Regions from separate parts of the Variovorax sp. efr-133-TYG-130 genome, predicted to be linked through region 1. Evidence: predicted binding sites of a transcription regulator. Region 1 holds the regulator's gene; each other region holds the start of a gene.
What was found. Region 1 encodes LexA, which represses DNA repair genes until DNA is damaged. Its sites were predicted from a motif close to ACTGTATNNNNATACAGT; they were not measured.

Region 1 (4,193 bases):
CGTGAACGTGCAGGGCGACGAGCCGCTGATCGACCCGGCGCTGATCGATGCCGTCGCCTCCACGCTGGCCACCCATGCGGAGGCCGCGATGAGCACCGCGGCCCACGAGATCGATTCGCCGGCCGACTTCATGAATCCGAACGTGGTGAAGGCCGTGCTCGATGCACAGGGCAACGCCATGTACTTCAGCCGTGCGCCCATCCCCTGGTGGCGCGACGGCTCCGCCAACGGCGCCGCGCCCACGGTGCTGCCCACGCCAGCCCCCCTGCGCCACATCGGCATCTACGGCTACCGCGCAGGCTTCGTGCGCAAGTTTCCGTCGCTGCCGCCTTCGCCCGTCGAGGCGACCGAGGCGCTCGAGCAGTTGCGGGCGCTGTGGCACGGACACCGCATCGCCGTCCACGTGAGCCACGTGGCGCCCGGCCCGGGCATCGACACGCACGAAGACCTGGCGCGCGTGCGCGCGGTCTTCGCCGCCGGCCCGACGGCCTGAGGGGCTCGACGTGCCTGTCGGGGCAGCGACAAATCCCGGGGAGCACGCGTGCTATCCTCGAAGCAACTCCGCCCTGCCCAAAGCCCCTGAAGCCGACGCCTGGCGCGACACAAAATCTAAGAACCGTCCGAGGACACCATGAGACTAATTTTGCTGGGCGCGCCCGGGGCGGGCAAAGGCACGCAAGCGGCCTTCATTTGCCAGAAGTACAGCATCCCCCAAATCTCGACCGGCGACATGCTGCGCGCCGCCGTCAAGGCCGGCACGCCGCTCGGGCTGCAGGCCAAGGCCGTCATGGATGCGGGTGCACTGGTCAGCGACGACCTGATCATCAATCTCGTGAAGGAACGCATCGCCCAGGCCGATTGCGCCAGCGGCTTCCTGTTCGACGGCTTCCCCCGCACCATTCCGCAAGCCGACGCCATGAAGGCGGCGGGCGTCAAGCTCGACTACGTGCTCGAGATCGACGTGCCCTTCGGCGACATCATCGAGCGCATGAGCGGCCGCCGCTCGCACCCGGCTTCGGGCCGCACCTACCACGTCAAGTTCAACCCGCCGAAGGTGGAAGGCAAGGACGACGTCACCGGCGAAGACCTGATCCAGCGCGAGGACGACAAGGAAGAAACCGTGCGCAAGCGGCTCGACGTGTACAGCCAGCAGACGCGTCCGCTGGTCGACTACTACTCGGCCTGGGCCAAGACCGACCCGGCCGCCGCGCCGAAGTACCGCGCCATCAAGGGCGTGGGCACGGTCGATGAAATCACCCAGCGCGCACTCGCAGCGCTGAGCAGCTGATTGCCGGCCGCCCTCCGTCAGGGCGGCCACCACCTCACCCGAGCAACTCGAGCATCAGCGCGATGCGCGCCTTCACCGGCGTGAGCGTGCCCGCTTCCCGCAGGCGGTCATCGGCTTTCGGCAGGATGCGGCCGTTCATGCAGCGCGTCGCGCGAACCACCGCCACGCCCGCCTCCTGCGCCTTCAGCGCAGCCGCTTCGAGCGCTTGATGCAGCGTGCCGTTGCCGGTGGCGGCCAGCACCAGTCCACGGACCGGTTCGGCGTTGCCGGGCTGCAGCAGCGCCTCGACGACCGCACCGCTCGCGCCGGCATGGCTCATGACGATCTCCACGCGAGGCCAATGGACCGCGGCCGCCTCGAAGATCTTCGAAGCCGGCAGCGCCCCGCCCTCGGGCCACGCCCTCACGCGGCGCACTTCACCTTCTTCAACATAGCCAACCACGCCTGCATCGCCTGATGCGAAGGCATCGAGCCTGTAGGTGTGCACTTTCTGGACGTCGGCGCCACTGTGCATCGCGCCGGCGCACACCACGGTCACCCCCTTCGCACCCGCTGCCAGAACCACGCCGATGGCATCGCGCACGTTCTGCGGACCATCGGGCGACAGTGCGCTCGCCGGGCGCATGGCACAGGTCAGCACCACAGGCTTCACGCACGCCAGTACCGAATGCAGGAAGAAGGCCGTCTCCTCCAGCGTGTCGGTGCCGTGCGTGATCACCACGCCCGCCACGTCGGGCTCGGCCAGCCAGTGCGCGCAGCGCTGCGCGAGCTTTTGCCAGGTCTCGAGGGACATGTCCTTGCTGTCCAGTTGCGCGACCTGCTCCGCCACCAGCGTCACGCCCCGGGGCGCCTCGATCCCGCCCAGAAGGTCCGCTACGCCTACCTGCCCGGCCGTGTAGCCGATGTTGTCGCCGCTGCTGGCGGCCTTGCCGGCAATGGTGCCGCCGGTGCCCAGCACGACCACGCGGCGCAGTTCAGGCGAGGGGAAATCAGGCATGTCTTGTCAACTTTTTAAAACTGGTTAAAAATACAGGTACTGGATATCTAGCCAGTGCCGCAAGGAACCACATATGCAGTTCGCCGTGAAGCTTACAGCCCGCCAGCAGCAGATCCTGGACTTGATCCAGAGCGCCATCGCCCGAACCGGCGCGCCACCCACGCGCGCCGAAATCGCCAATGAACTCGGGTTCAAGTCGGCCAACGCGGCCGAAGAGCACCTGCAGGCATTGGCCCGCAAGGGTGTCATCGAACTCGTCAGCGGCACCTCGCGAGGCATCCGCCTCAAGGGCGACGCCCTGCGCTCGCTGAACGAAACGCGTCACCGCGAGGGCGGCCAGTTCTCGCTCACGCTGCCCGGCATGGCGCAACTGGCGCTGCCGCTCATCGGCCGCGTCGCCGCGGGCTCGCCCATCCTGGCGCAAGAGCACGTCGACCAGACCTACTACGTCGAGAACACACTGTTCCAGCGCCAGCCCGACTACCTGCTCAAGGTACGCGGCATGTCCATGCGCGACGCCGGCATCATGGACGGCGACCTGCTCGCCGTGCAGGCCACCAAGGAAGCGCGCAACGGCCAGATCGTGGTGGCGCGCCTGGGCGACGAGGTCACCGTCAAGCGCCTGAAGCGCAACAAGCAGGTCATCGAGCTGCACGCCGAGAACCCCGACTACCCGACCATCATCGTCCAGCCCGGCGAGCCCTTCGAGATCGAAGGCCTCGCCGTGGGCCTCATCCGCAACACCATGCTGATGTAGGCCTGCTGGCAGCAGCACTCACCCGGCCGCGACAGGTGGCGGGCGTATGGCGCGAAGTCGCCATCACCCTGTCGCGGCCGATTCAAGAAATCCTGCCTGTGTTCAACCTCATACTTTTTTGGAGTTCACATGGGAATCGCCCTCCTCGCCATCGCTGATTTCTGGATGCCGCTGCAATCGCTCGCCAACCGTTTGATTCCGGCACGCCGCCCCCATCCCCACACCCCGCTCGACCACAGCGAGAGTTCCGCCGGCCTGCGCTATGTCGCGGTGCGTCCGTCTTGCGGCGCGACGCCACCGGCGGCCGCAGCCACCGCGCCGGCGCGCCCGTTGCGCGTGGTGCGTGTGGTCGACGGAAAGGGCCAGCAGCGCAGCAACCGTGTCGTGATCTCCGGCCGCATGGACGACGTGTGCGCGGAGCTCGACCGTCTGGCGGCCCTCGAAGCGGCCGAAGCCATGGTCACCGCGCCCCGCTCCACACGCCTGCACTGAGGCGCGGCCCCCCTGGGAGAGCCCGTCGGCAGTGGGTATCCAAACGTTCGGGGGTGCGACATCCCAATGCTGCGAGGCACAATGGCACGCCATGAATATTGTGATCCTCGACGACTATCAGGACGCCGTGCGCAAATTGCGCTGCGCCGCCAAGCTGGACGCGTACGCAGCCAAGGTCTACACCAACACGGTCAAGGGCATCGGGCAACTCTCGGTTCGCCTCAAGGACGCCGACGTGATCGTGCTGATTCGCGAGCGCACACAGATCTCCCGGCAGCTCATCGAGAAGCTGCCCAAGCTCAAGCTCATTTCGCAAACGGGTCGCGTCGCGGGCCACATCGACGTGGCGGCCTGCACCGAGCGCGGTATCGCCGTGGCGGAAGGCTCCGGCTCCCCCCAGGCACCTGCCGAGCTCACCTGGGCGCTCATCATGGCCGCCATGCGCCGGCTGCCGCAATACATCAGCAACCTCAAGCACGGGGCGTGGCAGCAATCGGGCCTCAAGTCGGCCTCGATGCCGCCCAACTTCGGGCTGGGCTCGGTGCTCAAGGGCAAGACGCTCTGCATCTGGGGCTACGGCCGCATCGGCCAGCTGGTCGCGCGCTACGGGCAGGCCTTCGGCATGCAGGTCGTGATCTGGGGGCGTGAAGCCAGCTGCG
Region 2 (4,193 bases), on a different contig from region 1:
CCACCGGCCGGCCGAGCAGGGCGCGCGCGGCGGTCGCGCCCAGCGCCACGAGCGCCTGCGGACGCACCAGCGCGATTTCGCTGTCGAGCCAGTGCGCGCAGGCTTCGGCCTCCCGCTGGCCCGCCGTCTTGTGGATGCGGCGCTTGCCGCGCAGCTCGTACTTGAAATGCTTCACGGCATTGGCCAGGTACACCGTGTCGCGCGGCCGGCCCAGTTGCGCCATCGCGCGGTCGAGCAGCTGGCCGGCAGGCCCGACGAAGGGCCGCCCGGCCAGGTCTTCCTGGTCTCCGGGCTGCTCGCCGACCAGCATGCGCTGCGCGCCCACGGGCCCTTCGCCGCACACGGCCTGCGTGGCGAGCGCGCCGATGGGACAGTCGCGGCATGCATGCGTGGCCGCGCGCAGTTCGTCGAGGCTGGCGGGCGCCGCGCGGTCGGCCGGCAGCGGGTGCAGCGGCACCGGGGCGCGGATGCGGCGCGCGGGCGTGGCCGGCGCATCGATCATCGACTGGCTGCGCGCCTGCGCCGCTTCTGCCAGCGGCTGGATCAGCGCGGCCTCGGGCAGGTTGTGCCAGTAGCGGGCCGGCATCTCGCGGCGCATCATCGCGAGCTTCAGGCGCGCGGGGTTGAAGATGTTCTCGTAATAGACCAGCCAGAGCTGCTCGCCGGCATCGGGCGGCGGCTTCTCGCGCCGGTCGGCGCCTTCGCGGAAAGTGAGCGCCTGCCCGTCCCACGCCACGCAGCGCTCGGGCGTGAGGATGGCCCAGTTCATCTGCGCGAAGCGGCGCGCGAAGAAGGGCGCGTTGGCTTCCACGATGCGGTGGTCGGGCTCGAACCATGCCACGTGGCGCTCGCCCTGCTCGCCTTCCACGCGCGTGAAGCGCACGAAGGCGCGCATCTTGTGGATGTCGCGGTGCACGGCCTTGGCCATCTGCCGGGCCTGCAGCATGTCGGGGTCGAGCGGGTCGTGGCGCAGGGCCGGTTCGTGCACCAGGCGCCAGAGCAGCCGGTACAGGAGCGCCAGGCGGCCCGCGTCGCGATGCAGGATCACGTCGGCGCACAGCGCGATGAACGACGCGGGCACCGGCTGGCGCGCGGCGCCGGCGGGCGGCGGCGATGGCGCAGGTTCGAACAGGCCGCCGGCGGGCGCATCCGCGAACAGGTCGGAACCGCCTTCGCCCTGCGTGCCGTCGCTCCATTCGACGTGGTCCGGCGGCACGCCATTCGCCAGCAACCGGCGCGCCTCGCGGCGGAAGGCGTCGAGGTCGACCGGATTCCCTAGCCGTACGCGCATGGCGGCTTGCTCCCGGCCCAGCTCAGAACAGCGCCGCCTGCGCCGCCTGCGCCGGCTGCACTGCGGGAACTGCGGCGGCCATGGCGCCCGCCGCCGGCCGGTGCCCGTCGGCCACCACGAACGGCAGCACCTTGCGCGAGGGCACGTGCAGCCGGCGCAGATCGTCGGCGCGCACCCGGCGCACGCGGCGCGCCTGCAGCAGGCGCTCGACCGCCTTCACGCCCAGGCCCGGCACGCGCAGCAGCATCTCGCGCGGGGCGTGGTTCAGGTCGACGGGGAAACGCTCGGCGTGCGCCAGCGCCCAGGCCAGCTTGGGGTCGACGTCCAGCCGCAGCAGGCCGTCGGGCGCGGCCACGATCTCCTGGTGCTCGAAGCCGTAGAAGCGCATGAGCCAGTCGGCCTGGTAGAGCCGGTGCTCGCGCATCAGCGGCGGCGCCACCAGCGGCAGCGCGCGGGCGGCATCGGGAATGGGGCTGAAGGCCGAGTAGTACACGCGCTTGAGCTTGTAGGCGCCGTACAGCGTGGCGCTCGACGCGAGGATGTGGCGGTCGTCGGTGGCGTCGGCGCCCACGATCATCTGCGTGCTCTGGCCGGCGGGCGCGAACGGCGGCGGCTTGGCGGCGGCGGGGGCCGCGCCGGGCAGCGCGCGGATCGGCACCACGCGGCGCGCCTCCTCGCGCGTGTCGTCGATGCGCAGGCGCAGCCGCGCCATGGAGCGGCGGATGGCGCTTTCGTTCTTCTCGGGCGCCAGCGCCTGCAGGCCCTCGGTGGTGGGCATCTCGACGTTGATGCTGAGCCGGTCGGCATAGCGGCCGGCGCGCGCCAGCAGCTCGTCGCTGGCGTCGGGGATGGTCTTCAGGTGGATGTAGCCGCGGAAGTCGTGCTCCTCGCGCAGCACGCGCGCCACCTCGACCACCTGCTCCATGGTGTGGTCGGGCGACTTGATGATGCCGCTCGACAGGAACAGGCCCTCGATGCAGTTGCGCCGGTAGAAGTCGAGCGTGAGCTGCACCACCTCTTCGACGCGGAAGCGCGCGCGCGGCACGTTGCTCGACGCGCGGTTCACGCAATACAGGCAGTCGTACTGGCAGTGGTTGGTGAGCAGCACCTTCAGCAGCGAGATGCAGCGGCCGTCGGGCGCGTAGCTGTGGCATATGCCCGCGCCCTCGGTGGAGCCGATGCCGCGGCCGCCCACCGAGTCGCGCGGCTGCGAGCCGCTGGATGCGCAGGAGGCGTCGTACTTGGCGGCGTCGGCCAGGATGGCGAGTTTGCGATGGATGTCCACGGGAGACCTCTTGGTTACTGTATGAATATACAGTCATCGGCCGTTCCAAAGGCTGCGATTTGTAAGCGGGCCGGCTGCACCGGCGCGTCGTTGCGCCGCCCTCCAACCTTGGCTACCCTCGCTGCCAGATGACCGACGACCTGACAGCACCCGCCTCCGCCCCCGCGCCCTCCCCCGCTCCCACGCCAATTTCCACCGCGCTTGCCGCCGATCGCATCGCGGTCATGTTCACCGCACTGGACGGCACCCCCGCCTTCGCCGTGCGCTGGCAAGACGGCGTGTACGCCTACATCAACCAGTGCCCCCACGCGGGCGGGCCGCTCGACTTCGAAGGGCAGATCATCGAAAGCTCGGGCCGCTTCCTGATGTGCGCGCGGCACGGCGCGATCTTCGAGCCCGACACCGGCAGGTGCGTGGGCGGCCCGTGCAAGGGCGCCAGCCTCGTGCCGGTGGCGGTTCACGAGCGGCCCGACGGCAGCATCTGGCAGGGCCAGGCCGAATGAACACAACCTTCAAGGAGAACCCTATGCGCAAGAACACCCGGCCTCACCCCCTCGCCCTGTCGGTCGCGGCGCTGGCCCTCGCCGGCGTGCTGGCGGGCTGCACCGGCATGGCGGCCGGCACCGGCGGCAAGGCTTCCACGGGCATGAGAGTGGCGTCCGCAGCCTTCGCCGACAACGGCGTGATCCCGGCCGAGCATGCCGGCGCGGGCGAGTGCGGCGGCAGGAACATTTCTCCGCCGGTGGCCTGGAGCAACCTGCCGGCCAAGACCCGGTCGGTCGCCGTGCTGGTGTTCGACCCCGACGGCGCGGCCGGCCTCGGCGTGTCGCACTGGGTGGCCTACAACATCGCGGCCGAGCGCGGCGAGCTCAAGGCGGGCGAAGGCCAGGCGGGCTCCAACTTCAACTTCACCATGGGCCCGAACGTGGCCGGTGCGCCGGCCTATCGCGGCATGTGCCCGCCGGTGGGCGACCGGCCGCACCATTACGTGCTGACCGTGGTCGCCACCGACCTGGCGCCCGGCAGCCTGCCGGCCGGTCTCGGGCGCGACGCGCTGCTGGCCGCGCTCAAGGGCCATGCGCTGGGCGGACAGAGCGTGGTGGGCCTCTACAGCCGCTAAAGCCCTCGGGCTGCCGGGTAATAATCAGGCTCCCGATCTGCCGGCGGCCCGTCAGCCATGGCTGCAGCCGCTTTTCCGAAAGCCCATCGATGGCCCTGACCGCCGCCGCGTCCGACGTTGCCCCGTCATCCGAACTCGACGCCATGTTCGACCTGGCGCCCGTCTCCCTCTGGATCGAAGACTACAGCGGCCTCAAGCGCAAGCTCGACGGCTGGCGCGCCGAAGGCGTCACCGACCTGGTGGCGTACCTGTCGGAAAACCCGGGCCGCGTGAGCGAATGCATGGCGCTGCTGAAGGTGCTGCGGGTCAACCAGCACACCCTGAAACTCTTTGCCGCCGACAGCCAGCAGACCCTGCTCGATTCTCTGGACCGCGTGTTCCGCGGCGACATGTCGGCCACCGTGGTGCACGAGCTCGACCAGCTATGGCGCGGCCAGCTCACCTTCGAGAGCGAAACGGTCAACTACGCCCTGGACGGCCGGCGGCTCGACGTGCGC
Region 3 (4,193 bases), on a different contig from region 1:
TGGGTGGACGTGAAGTCGAAACGGCCCAATTGGACCTGCATCAGGCGGCGGGTATCTGGATTGAGCGTGGTTTCCCACAATTGTTCCGCGCTCATTTCACCCAGGCCCTTGAAGCGGCTGATGCTCCAGGCGCCTTCGCGCACGCCGTCCTTGCGCAGTTTGTCGAGGGTGGCGGTCAGCTCGCCCTCGTCCAGCGCGTAGACCTTGGAGGCCGGCTTCTTGCCGCGCGCGGGGGCATCCACCCGGAACAATGGCGGCTTTGCGACATACACGTGGCCGGCTTCGATGAGCTTGGGGAAGTGGCGGAAGAACAGCGTGAGCAGCAGCACCTGGATGTGCGAGCCGTCCACGTCGGCATCGCTCAGGATGCAGATCTTTCCGTAGCGCAGGCCGCTCATGTCGGGCGTGTCGTTGGGGCCGTGGGGGTCGACGCCAACGGCCACCGAGATGTCGTGGATTTCGGTGTTGGCGAAGAGGCGGTCGCGCTCCACTTCCCAGGTGTTGAGCACCTTGCCGCGCAGCGGCAGGATGGCCTGGCTTTCCTTGTCGCGGCCCATCTTGGCGCTGCCGCCGGCGGAGTCGCCCTCGACCAGGAAGACCTCGTTGTGGCTGATGTCCTTGCTCTCGCAGTCGGTCAGCTTGCCGGGCAGCACGGCCACGCCGGAGCCCTTGCGCTTCTCGACCTTCTGGCCGGCGCGCTGGCGCGTCTGCGCGGCCTTGATGGCCAGCTCGGCCAGCTTCTTGCCGTAGTCGACGTGCTGGTTGAGCCACAGTTCGAGCGCGGGCCGCACGAAGCTCGACACCAGGCGCACCGCGTCGCGCGAGTTCAGTCGCTCCTTGATCTGGCCCTGGAACTGCGGGTCGAGCACCTTGGCGCTGAGCACGTAGGAAGCACGCGCGAACACGTCTTCTGGCAGCAGCTTCACGCCCTTGGGCAGCAGCGAGTGCAGCTCGATGAAGCCCTTCACAGCGGTGAACAGGCCGTCGCGCAGGCCGCTTTCATGCGTGCCGCCAGCGCTGGTGGGAATCAGGTTGACGTAGCTCTCGCGCACCGGCTGGCCGTCTTCGGTGAAGGCCACGCACCAGTCGGCGCCCTCGCCTTCGGCGAAGTTGTCGGCGTTCTTGTCGGCATGGCCGCCGCCTTCGAACAGCGGAATGACGGGGTCGCCGTTGAGCGTCTGCATCAGGTAGTCGCTCAGGCCGCCCTTGTAGAGCCACTGCTGGCTTTCCTTGGTCTTTTCGTTCGTGAGCGTGACGCTCACGCCGGGCATCAGCACGGCCTTGCTGCGCAGCAGGTGCGTGAGTTCGCCCATGGGCAGCGCGGAGGTCTCGAAGTACTTGGCGTCGGGCCAGGCGCGCACCGTGGTGCCCTGCTTGCGCTCACCGGCCTCGAGCCTGCGCACCTCGAGTTGCTCGATCACGTCGCCGCCGCTGAAGGCCAGCTTCGCCACCGAGCCCTCGCGGTGGGTCGACACCTCGAGCCGCTTCGACAGCGCGTTGGTCACCGACACGCCCACGCCGTGCAGGCCGCCCGAGAAGCTGTAGGCGCCGCCCGAGCCCTTGTCGAACTTGCCGCCGGCATGCAGCCGGGTGTAGACCAGCTCGACCACGGGCGCTTTTTCCTCGGGGTGCAGGCCGAAGGGAATGCCGCGGCCGTCGTCCTCGATGCTCACCGAGCCGTCGGCATGCAGCGTGACCTTGATCTTCTTGCCGTAGCCCGCGAGCGCCTCGTCGGCGGCGTTGTCGATCACTTCCTGAATGATGTGCAGCGGGTTGTCGGTGCGGGTGTACATGCCCGGGCGCTGCTTGACGGGCTCCAGGCCCTTGAGCACGCGGATGGAGCCTTCCGAGTAGCCGGAGGACGCGGACGAAGAATTGGGGGGAGTCTTGGGGGGAGTCGCCATGGGGGCGGATTGTAGTCAGTCGCCGCCAAACAACTGGATACCCATACAGGAGGCGCTTTGATGCCCGGCGCGCATTGAAACTGCGCCGATAAATCATCAATGGCTTTGGCCGCCGGGCCGCCTGCCGAAGCAGCCATGTCGCTACATTCGACGCCATCATGCAAACGCCAGCCCGCACTCTTTCGATCAAGCAAGTCCTCTTCTGCGGGGCGATGATCGTCACGCTCTCCATGGGCATCCGCCACGGCTTCGGCCTGTGGCTGCAGCCCATCACGCAGGCGCAGGACTGGAGCCGACAGACCTTCTCGTTCGCGCTTGCCGTGCAGAACCTGTCGTGGGGCATCTTCGGCGTGTTCGCGGGCATGCTGGCCGACCGCTTCGGCGCGTTCCGGGTGCTGATCGGCGGCTCGGTGTTCTATGCACTGGGGCTGTTCGGCATGGCGCATTCGCCGACGCCGCTGCTGTTCACGCTGAGCGCCGGCGTGCTGATCGGCGCCGCGCAGGCGGGCTCGACCTACGCGGTGATCTACGGCGTGATCGGCCGGCAGATCCCGGCCGAGCGGCGCTCCTGGGCCATGGGCGTGGCGGCGGCAGCCGGCTCGTTCGGGCAGTTCCTGATGGCGCCCGTCGAAGGCTGGCTGATCGGCCACCTGGGCTGGCAGACGGCGCTGGCCGTGGTGGCGGTGCTGGTTCTGGTCATCGTCCCCCTGGCCTTCGGCCTGCGCGAGCCCAGGACCGAAGCCCTGGCCGGCCACCGCGACCAGTCGGTGCTGCAGGCCGTGGGCGAAGCCTTCCGCTACCCCAGCTTCGGGCTGCTGATGGCGGGGTATTTCGTCTGCGGCTTCCAGCTGGCGTTCATCGGCATCCACATGCCGACCTACCTGCGCGACAAGAGCCTGCCGGCCGACGTGGCCGGCTATGCGCTGGCGCTGATCGGGCTGTTCAACGTGTTCGGCACCTACACGGTCGGGCTGCTGGGTCAGACGCTGGCCAAGCGCAAGATCCTGGCGGCGATCTATTTCGCGCGGGCGGTGTCGATCGCGCTGTTCCTGCTGGCGCCCATTTCGCCGATGAGCGTGTATGTGTTTTCGGCGGCCATGGGCTTCCTGTGGCTTTCCACCGTGCCCGCGACCAACGCCATCGTGGCGGGCATCTTCGGGGTGGCGCACCTGTCGATGCTCAGCGGCTTCGTGTTCCTGAGCCACCAGGTCGGCTCTTTCCTGGGCGTATGGCTGGGCGGCTACCTGTACGACACCACGGGCAGCTACGACATCGTCTGGTACATCGCCATTGCGCTGGGCGTGTTCGCGGCGCTGATCAACCTGCCGGTGAAGGAAAGCGCCATCGCCCGGGCGCCCCGGCCGTTGGGCGCGGCGGGCTGATTGCGTATAAAGAGCGCCATGACACCACGGATGCGCCACCACATCGTGCACGCCGGCTGGCTCGCCGCCGCGCTGGCGGTGCTGGGCGGCGTGTTCGCCATGTACGTGCATCCGGAGTTCCTGGTGACGCTGGTGGACCAGATCTGGTCCTGCTTCTGACCCCATTTCTTGATCCGCCATGAAAGATGCAGCCACCGCACACGGCTCGGGCGCGCCTTCCGAATGGATCGTCCGCTGGTCGCACCTGCTCGCGCCCCGCGCCAGCGTGCTCGACGTGGCCTGCGGATCCGGGCGGCACATGCGCTGGTTCGCCGGGCGCGGCCACGCCGTGACGGGCGTCGACCGCTCGCCCGAAGCCGTGGCGGCGGCCGGCGCCTTCGGCGGCGTTGTCGAGGCCGACATCGAATCGGGCCCGTGGCCGTTCGCCGGCCAGGCCTTCGGCGGCGTGGTCGTCACGCACTACCTCTGGCGGCCGCGCATGGCCGACATCGTGGCCGCCGTGGCGCCTGGCGGCGTGCTGCTCTACGAGACCTTCGCGGCGGGCAACGAGACCGTGGGCAAGCCCTCGCGGCCCGACTTCCTGCTGCAGCCGGGCGAGCTGCTCGCCGCCTGCACCGGCCTGCGCGTGGTGGCCTACGAAGACGGTTTCGAGCCCGAGCCGGCCCGCTTCGTCCAGCGCATCGCCGCCGTGCGGGAGGCCGGAAACGCCCCCGGCCAGCCGCCCCGCCACGCCCTTAAGGGAAACTGAGGGGGCCGGGGGGCGTGTTTCCGGCGGCGCCGGAGTAAGTAGAATCGGCGCTTTCGTCCACCGACAAAGAGATTCCCCTTGGAGCAACTGACAGGCAGCATCGTCGCGCTCGTCACGCCGATGCACGACGACGGCAGTGTCGATTACCCCGCCCTGCGG
Region 4 (4,193 bases), on a different contig from region 1:
AGAAATTAAGGGTCGTCGGCAAGCTCAGTTCAAAGGGCGCGTTGAACACCACGCCGGGGAACGCATTCTTCAGCGCGGCGGCGATGCGGTCGCGGTACGCCTCCAGCGTGAGAGCGTCCCGGAAGGTGTGGCCGTCTTCCAGCGCTTCCAGCACGGTGCCGAGCGCGGCGATGCCGGACATGTTCTCGGTCCCCGAGCGCAATGCGCCCTCCTGGCCGCCGCCCGCCATCAGCGGCGTGAACGGCGCGCCGGCGCGCACGTACAGCAGGCCGATGCCCTTGGGGGCATAGAGCTTGTGCCCCGAGAACGGCGCGTAGTCGATGCGGAGGGCTTCGAGCCGGAGCTCGAGCTTGCCCAGCGCCTGCACGCTGTCCACCATCCACAGCGCCGGGCTCCCGTCGAGCGCCTGGGCGATGCCTTCCAGGTCGCTGACGACGCCGGTCTCGTTGTTGGCGGCCATGGTGCAGACCAGACCGGCACGTGCGGCATGCGCGCGCAGCCAATGCAGGTCATGGCGGCCGTCTCGGCCGACCGGGATGGGCAGCACGCGCAGGTTCAGGCCCAGCAGTTTGTTCCAGTGGCTGATCGCTTCCGGCACCGCCTTGTGCTCCGTCGCGCCGTACAGCACGCAGTCCACGTCCTCGCGGCCGCGCAGCGCGCTCAGCGCCGACAGCACCGCCGTCTGGATGCCTTCGGTGGCGCCACTGAGAAACAGCAGGTCGCCCGTGGGCGCACCGAGCAGCCGCCGCGCGCGGGAGCGCACCGAATCCATCAGCGCGCGCGCCTTCAGCCCGGTGCTGTGGACGCTGCTGGGGTTGCCGAAGTCGTCGGCCATGGCTGCGAGTGCCGCGGCCCGGGCGCGAGGCAGAACGGGCGTGGTGGCGTTGGCGTCGAGGTAGATGTCCATTCAGGTGATTCCGGGAGAAGAGATGCAGGCGTTTGCGGGCGTGGCGGGCGACCACGCCGCGCACCCGGAAGAGTCTGCCGCCCGGGGCGGAGCAGCAGCTTGCGTTTTATGCTGCCGATACCGATAAGATTGGAATCCCATGCTCAATCAAGGATATTTGATGAAACTGGATTCCATAGATATCAAGATTCTTGATCTCCTGCAGCAAGACGCCGAGCTGCAGGTTGCGCAGATCGCCGAGCAGGTGGGCCTGTCCGCCACGCCATGCTGGAGGCGCATCCAGCGGCTCAAGGAGGCGGGCGTCATCACGCGCTCGGTGGCCCTGCTCGACCCGCGCAAGGTCAACGTGGCGGTGACGGTCTTCGTGTCGGTGCGGACCAGCACGCACTCGCAGGAGTGGTTCGACCGCTTCACGGCCACGGTCCATGCCATTCCGGAAGTGGTCGAGTTCTATCGGATGAGCGGCGACGTGGACTACCTGCTGCGCGTGGTGGTGCCGGACATCGCCGCCTACGACGCCGTCTACAAGCGACTGATCTCGGGCACGAACCTGCACGACGTCAGCTCCAGCTTCGCCATGCAGGAACTGAAGCAGACCACGGCGCTGCCGCTGGGCTACGTGTAGAAGATTCGCGAAGCGGCCACGCCGCCGTTCAGAACAGGCTGCCCTGCCCCGCTGCGCCAGGCGGCCTGAACGCCGTGATGTCCAGCGGAATGCGCTCGCGGTTGTAGCCCAGTCGGTTGGTCGCCTTCTCGAAGCGCTGGTGGATCAGGTCGGCCCACAGGCCCGAGCCCTTCATGCGCGTGGCGAAGTCGGCGTCGTAGTCCTTGCCGCCGCGCATCTCGTGGATGCGCGCCATGATGCGATCGGCGCGCTGCGGATAGTGCAGCGCCAGCCATTCCTTGAAGAGCGGCGCCACCTCCCACGGCAGCCTCACCACCGTGTAGAAGGCGCTGCGCGCGCCGGCTTCCCATGCGGCCTCGAGCACCTGTTCCATGTCTTCGGTCACGAAGGGAATCTGCGGCGCCACGCTCACGCCGACCGGCACGCCCGCCTCGGTCAGCGTGCGGATGGTGCGCAGCCGGCGGTGCGGCGCCGCGGCGCGCGGCTCCAGCTTGCGGGCGAGTTCGCCGTCGAGCGTGGTCACGGTCACGTACACGGCCGCAAGACGGTCGGCCGCCATGGGCGCGATCACGTCGAGGTCGCGCTCGATGGCGCTCGACTTGGTGACCAGCGCGAACGGATGCCGCGCTTCCTGCAGCAGTTCGATGACCGAGCGGGTGAGCCTCAAGTCGCGCTCGATGGGCTGGTAGCAGTCGGTGGCGGTGCCGATGGCGATGTAGCTGGGCCGGTAGCTCTTGCGCCCGAGTTCCGTACGCAGCATGTCGGCGATGTTTCGCTTGGCGATCAGCTTGGTCTCGAAGTCGAGGCCGGGCGACAGGTTGAGGTAGCTGTGTGTGGGCCGGGCGAAGCAATAGATGCATCCGTGCTCGCAGCCGCGGTAGGGGTTGAGCGAGCGGTCGAAGTAGATGTCGGGCGAGTCGTTCTCGTTGAGCGCCGACTTGACGTCTTCGAAGCGCACCTCGGTGGCGATGGGCTGCAGCTCCTGCGCCTCGGCCACGCCGTCTTCGAGCGTGCCCCAGCCGTCGTCGAAGGCATTGCGCTCGTCCTTGGAGAAACGATGCGCGAGCTGCGTGGCCGCGCCGCGGCCCTTGATGGCGTGGATGGGGATGTGGGCTGCGGGCATGGCGAATCTCGTTACTGTGTATTTGTACAGTATTTCACCGTTTCCTTGCGACTGCCCGCTTTTTACATTTCTCTCTTGACAGAAATTTCGCAAATCCTAAACTCCAAGCCATGGAACTCACAGAAATTCAACGCAAGTTCGTCCTCCACTGGGGCGAAATGGGGTCCATGTGGGGCGTCAACCGCACCGTCTCGCAAATCCACGCGCTGCTCTTCGCCCACGGCAAGCCGATGCATGCCGAGGAGTTGTCCGAAACCCTGGGCGTCGCGCGCTCCAACGTCAGCAACAGCCTGAAGGAACTGCAGGCCTGGAACCTCGTGCGCGTCACCCACACGCTGGGCGACCGGCGCGACTATTTCGAGACCAGCGTCGACGTGTGGGAGCTGTTCCGCACCGTGGTGCGCGAGCGCAAGGAACGCGAGTTCGACCCGACCATCCGCGTGCTGCGCGAACTGGTCTCGAGCCCCGATTTCCAGAAGGAACCGCCCGATGCGCAGGACCGCATCCGCTCCACCATGGACCTCATGAACAAGCTCGCCACCTGGGCCGACGAAATGCTGCGGCTGTCGCCGGGCACGCTCGACAAGGTGCTGACGCTGGGCGCCAACGTGCAGAAGTTCGTGCGCGGCGACAAGGGCGGCAAGGACGAAGACTCCGACGCACACCACGCCAGCCTGCCGATGATCTGAACCTTCTCTTTTTTTGCCCTTCAATTTCTGTTTTGACAGAAATATCGAGAACAAAGGATGCCATGAGCCGCGACGCCCTCCCCGCCTATCCGCTGACCCTGTACTTCGACGCCAGCTGCGCCATCTGCTCGGCCCAAATGGGCAACCTGGGGGCGCGCGACACCGCGGGCCGGCTGCGCTTCGTCGATTGCTCGCCGGCATCGTTCAGCGACGGGCCGGCGCCGCGCGACGCGCTCATGGCCGGGATCCACGCGGTGGACGCCACGGGCCGGGTGCTGGTCGGCGTGGCGGCCATCCGCGCGAGCCGCGCGGCGGTGGGCCTGCCCAGCGGCGGCGGCCTGCTCGACCTGCCGCTGGTCGCGCCGCTGGCCGACCGCGCCTATGCCCTGCTGGCGCGCAACCGCTACCGCATTCCGCGCTGGCTGGCGACACGGCTGGCGGGACGCGTCGCGCCTACCTGCAACGACGGCAACTGCCGCCTCTGAAGAAAAAACACCACCCGAGGGAACAGCCATGCCCACAGTTTTCCAGCCCGACTTGCGCCTGCCGCTCGAAGCGCCCGCACAGGCACCTGCCGGCACCTCCATCACTGCTGAAGACACCCAGGTCTACTTCACCGAAGTCGCGTTCGACTACAGCGCCTGGAGCCCCAGCTACAACATGCACTTCGGCTTCTGGCGCGCCGGGCTGAACCCGTTTCGGCGCGAAGGCATGCTGGTCGAGATGAACCGCGTGGTCGGCCGCGCGCTGCGGCTTGCCGATGCGCAACCCGGCGCCGCGCCCCGCCGCTGCGTGATCGACATGGGCTGCGGCGCCGGCGCCACCGCGCGCACGCTGGTGGGCGACAAC

Region 2: a site for LexA is predicted at 2,593-2,610, ahead of QRN67_RS21880 (putative DNA modification/repair radical SAM protein). Genes of this name have one in related genera too.
Region 3: a site for LexA is predicted at 1,937-1,954, ahead of QRN67_RS00170 (DNA topoisomerase IV subunit B). Genes of this name have one in related genera too.
Region 4: a site for LexA is predicted at 2,669-2,686, ahead of QRN67_RS27355 (PA0069 family radical SAM protein). Genes of this name have one in related genera too.

What each region holds. Positions count from the first base shown of each region.
Region 1 is NZ_JARVTD010000030.1:4,312-8,504, forward strand. Features, by position in the region: gene kdsB (3-deoxy-manno-octulosonate cytidylyltransferase) at 1-493, shown strand, start outside; gene adk (adenylate kinase) at 632-1,288, shown strand; gene QRN67_RS25275 (asparaginase) at 1,323-2,285, opposite strand; gene lexA (transcriptional repressor LexA) at 2,359-3,042, shown strand; gene QRN67_RS25285 (hypothetical protein) at 3,172-3,534, shown strand; gene QRN67_RS25290 (D-2-hydroxyacid dehydrogenase family protein) at 3,626-4,193, shown strand, end outside.
Region 2 is NZ_JARVTD010000027.1:177,459-181,651, reverse strand. Features, by position in the region: gene QRN67_RS21885 (UdgX family uracil-DNA binding protein) at 1-1,291, opposite strand, end outside; gene QRN67_RS21880 (putative DNA modification/repair radical SAM protein) at 1,314-2,576, opposite strand; gene QRN67_RS21875 (Rieske (2Fe-2S) protein) at 2,705-3,079, shown strand; gene QRN67_RS21870 (YbhB/YbcL family Raf kinase inhibitor-like protein) at 3,103-3,696, shown strand; gene QRN67_RS21865 (sensor domain-containing diguanylate cyclase) at 3,786-4,193, shown strand, end outside.
Region 3 is NZ_JARVTD010000001.1:25,223-29,415, reverse strand. Features, by position in the region: gene QRN67_RS00170 (DNA topoisomerase IV subunit B) at 1-1,904, opposite strand, end outside; gene QRN67_RS00165 (MFS transporter) at 2,063-3,286, shown strand; gene QRN67_RS00160 (hypothetical protein) at 3,305-3,445, shown strand; gene QRN67_RS00155 (class I SAM-dependent methyltransferase) at 3,465-4,034, shown strand; gene dapA (4-hydroxy-tetrahydrodipicolinate synthase) at 4,113-4,193, shown strand, end outside.
Region 4 is NZ_JARVTD010000033.1:26,647-30,839, reverse strand. Features, by position in the region: gene QRN67_RS27365 (aminotransferase class V-fold PLP-dependent enzyme) at 1-907, opposite strand, end outside; gene QRN67_RS27360 (Lrp/AsnC family transcriptional regulator) at 1,068-1,532, shown strand; gene QRN67_RS27355 (PA0069 family radical SAM protein) at 1,561-2,655, opposite strand; gene QRN67_RS27350 (GbsR/MarR family transcriptional regulator) at 2,766-3,344, shown strand; gene QRN67_RS27345 (thiol-disulfide oxidoreductase DCC family protein) at 3,407-3,829, shown strand; gene QRN67_RS27340 (SAM-dependent methyltransferase) at 3,858-4,193, shown strand, end outside.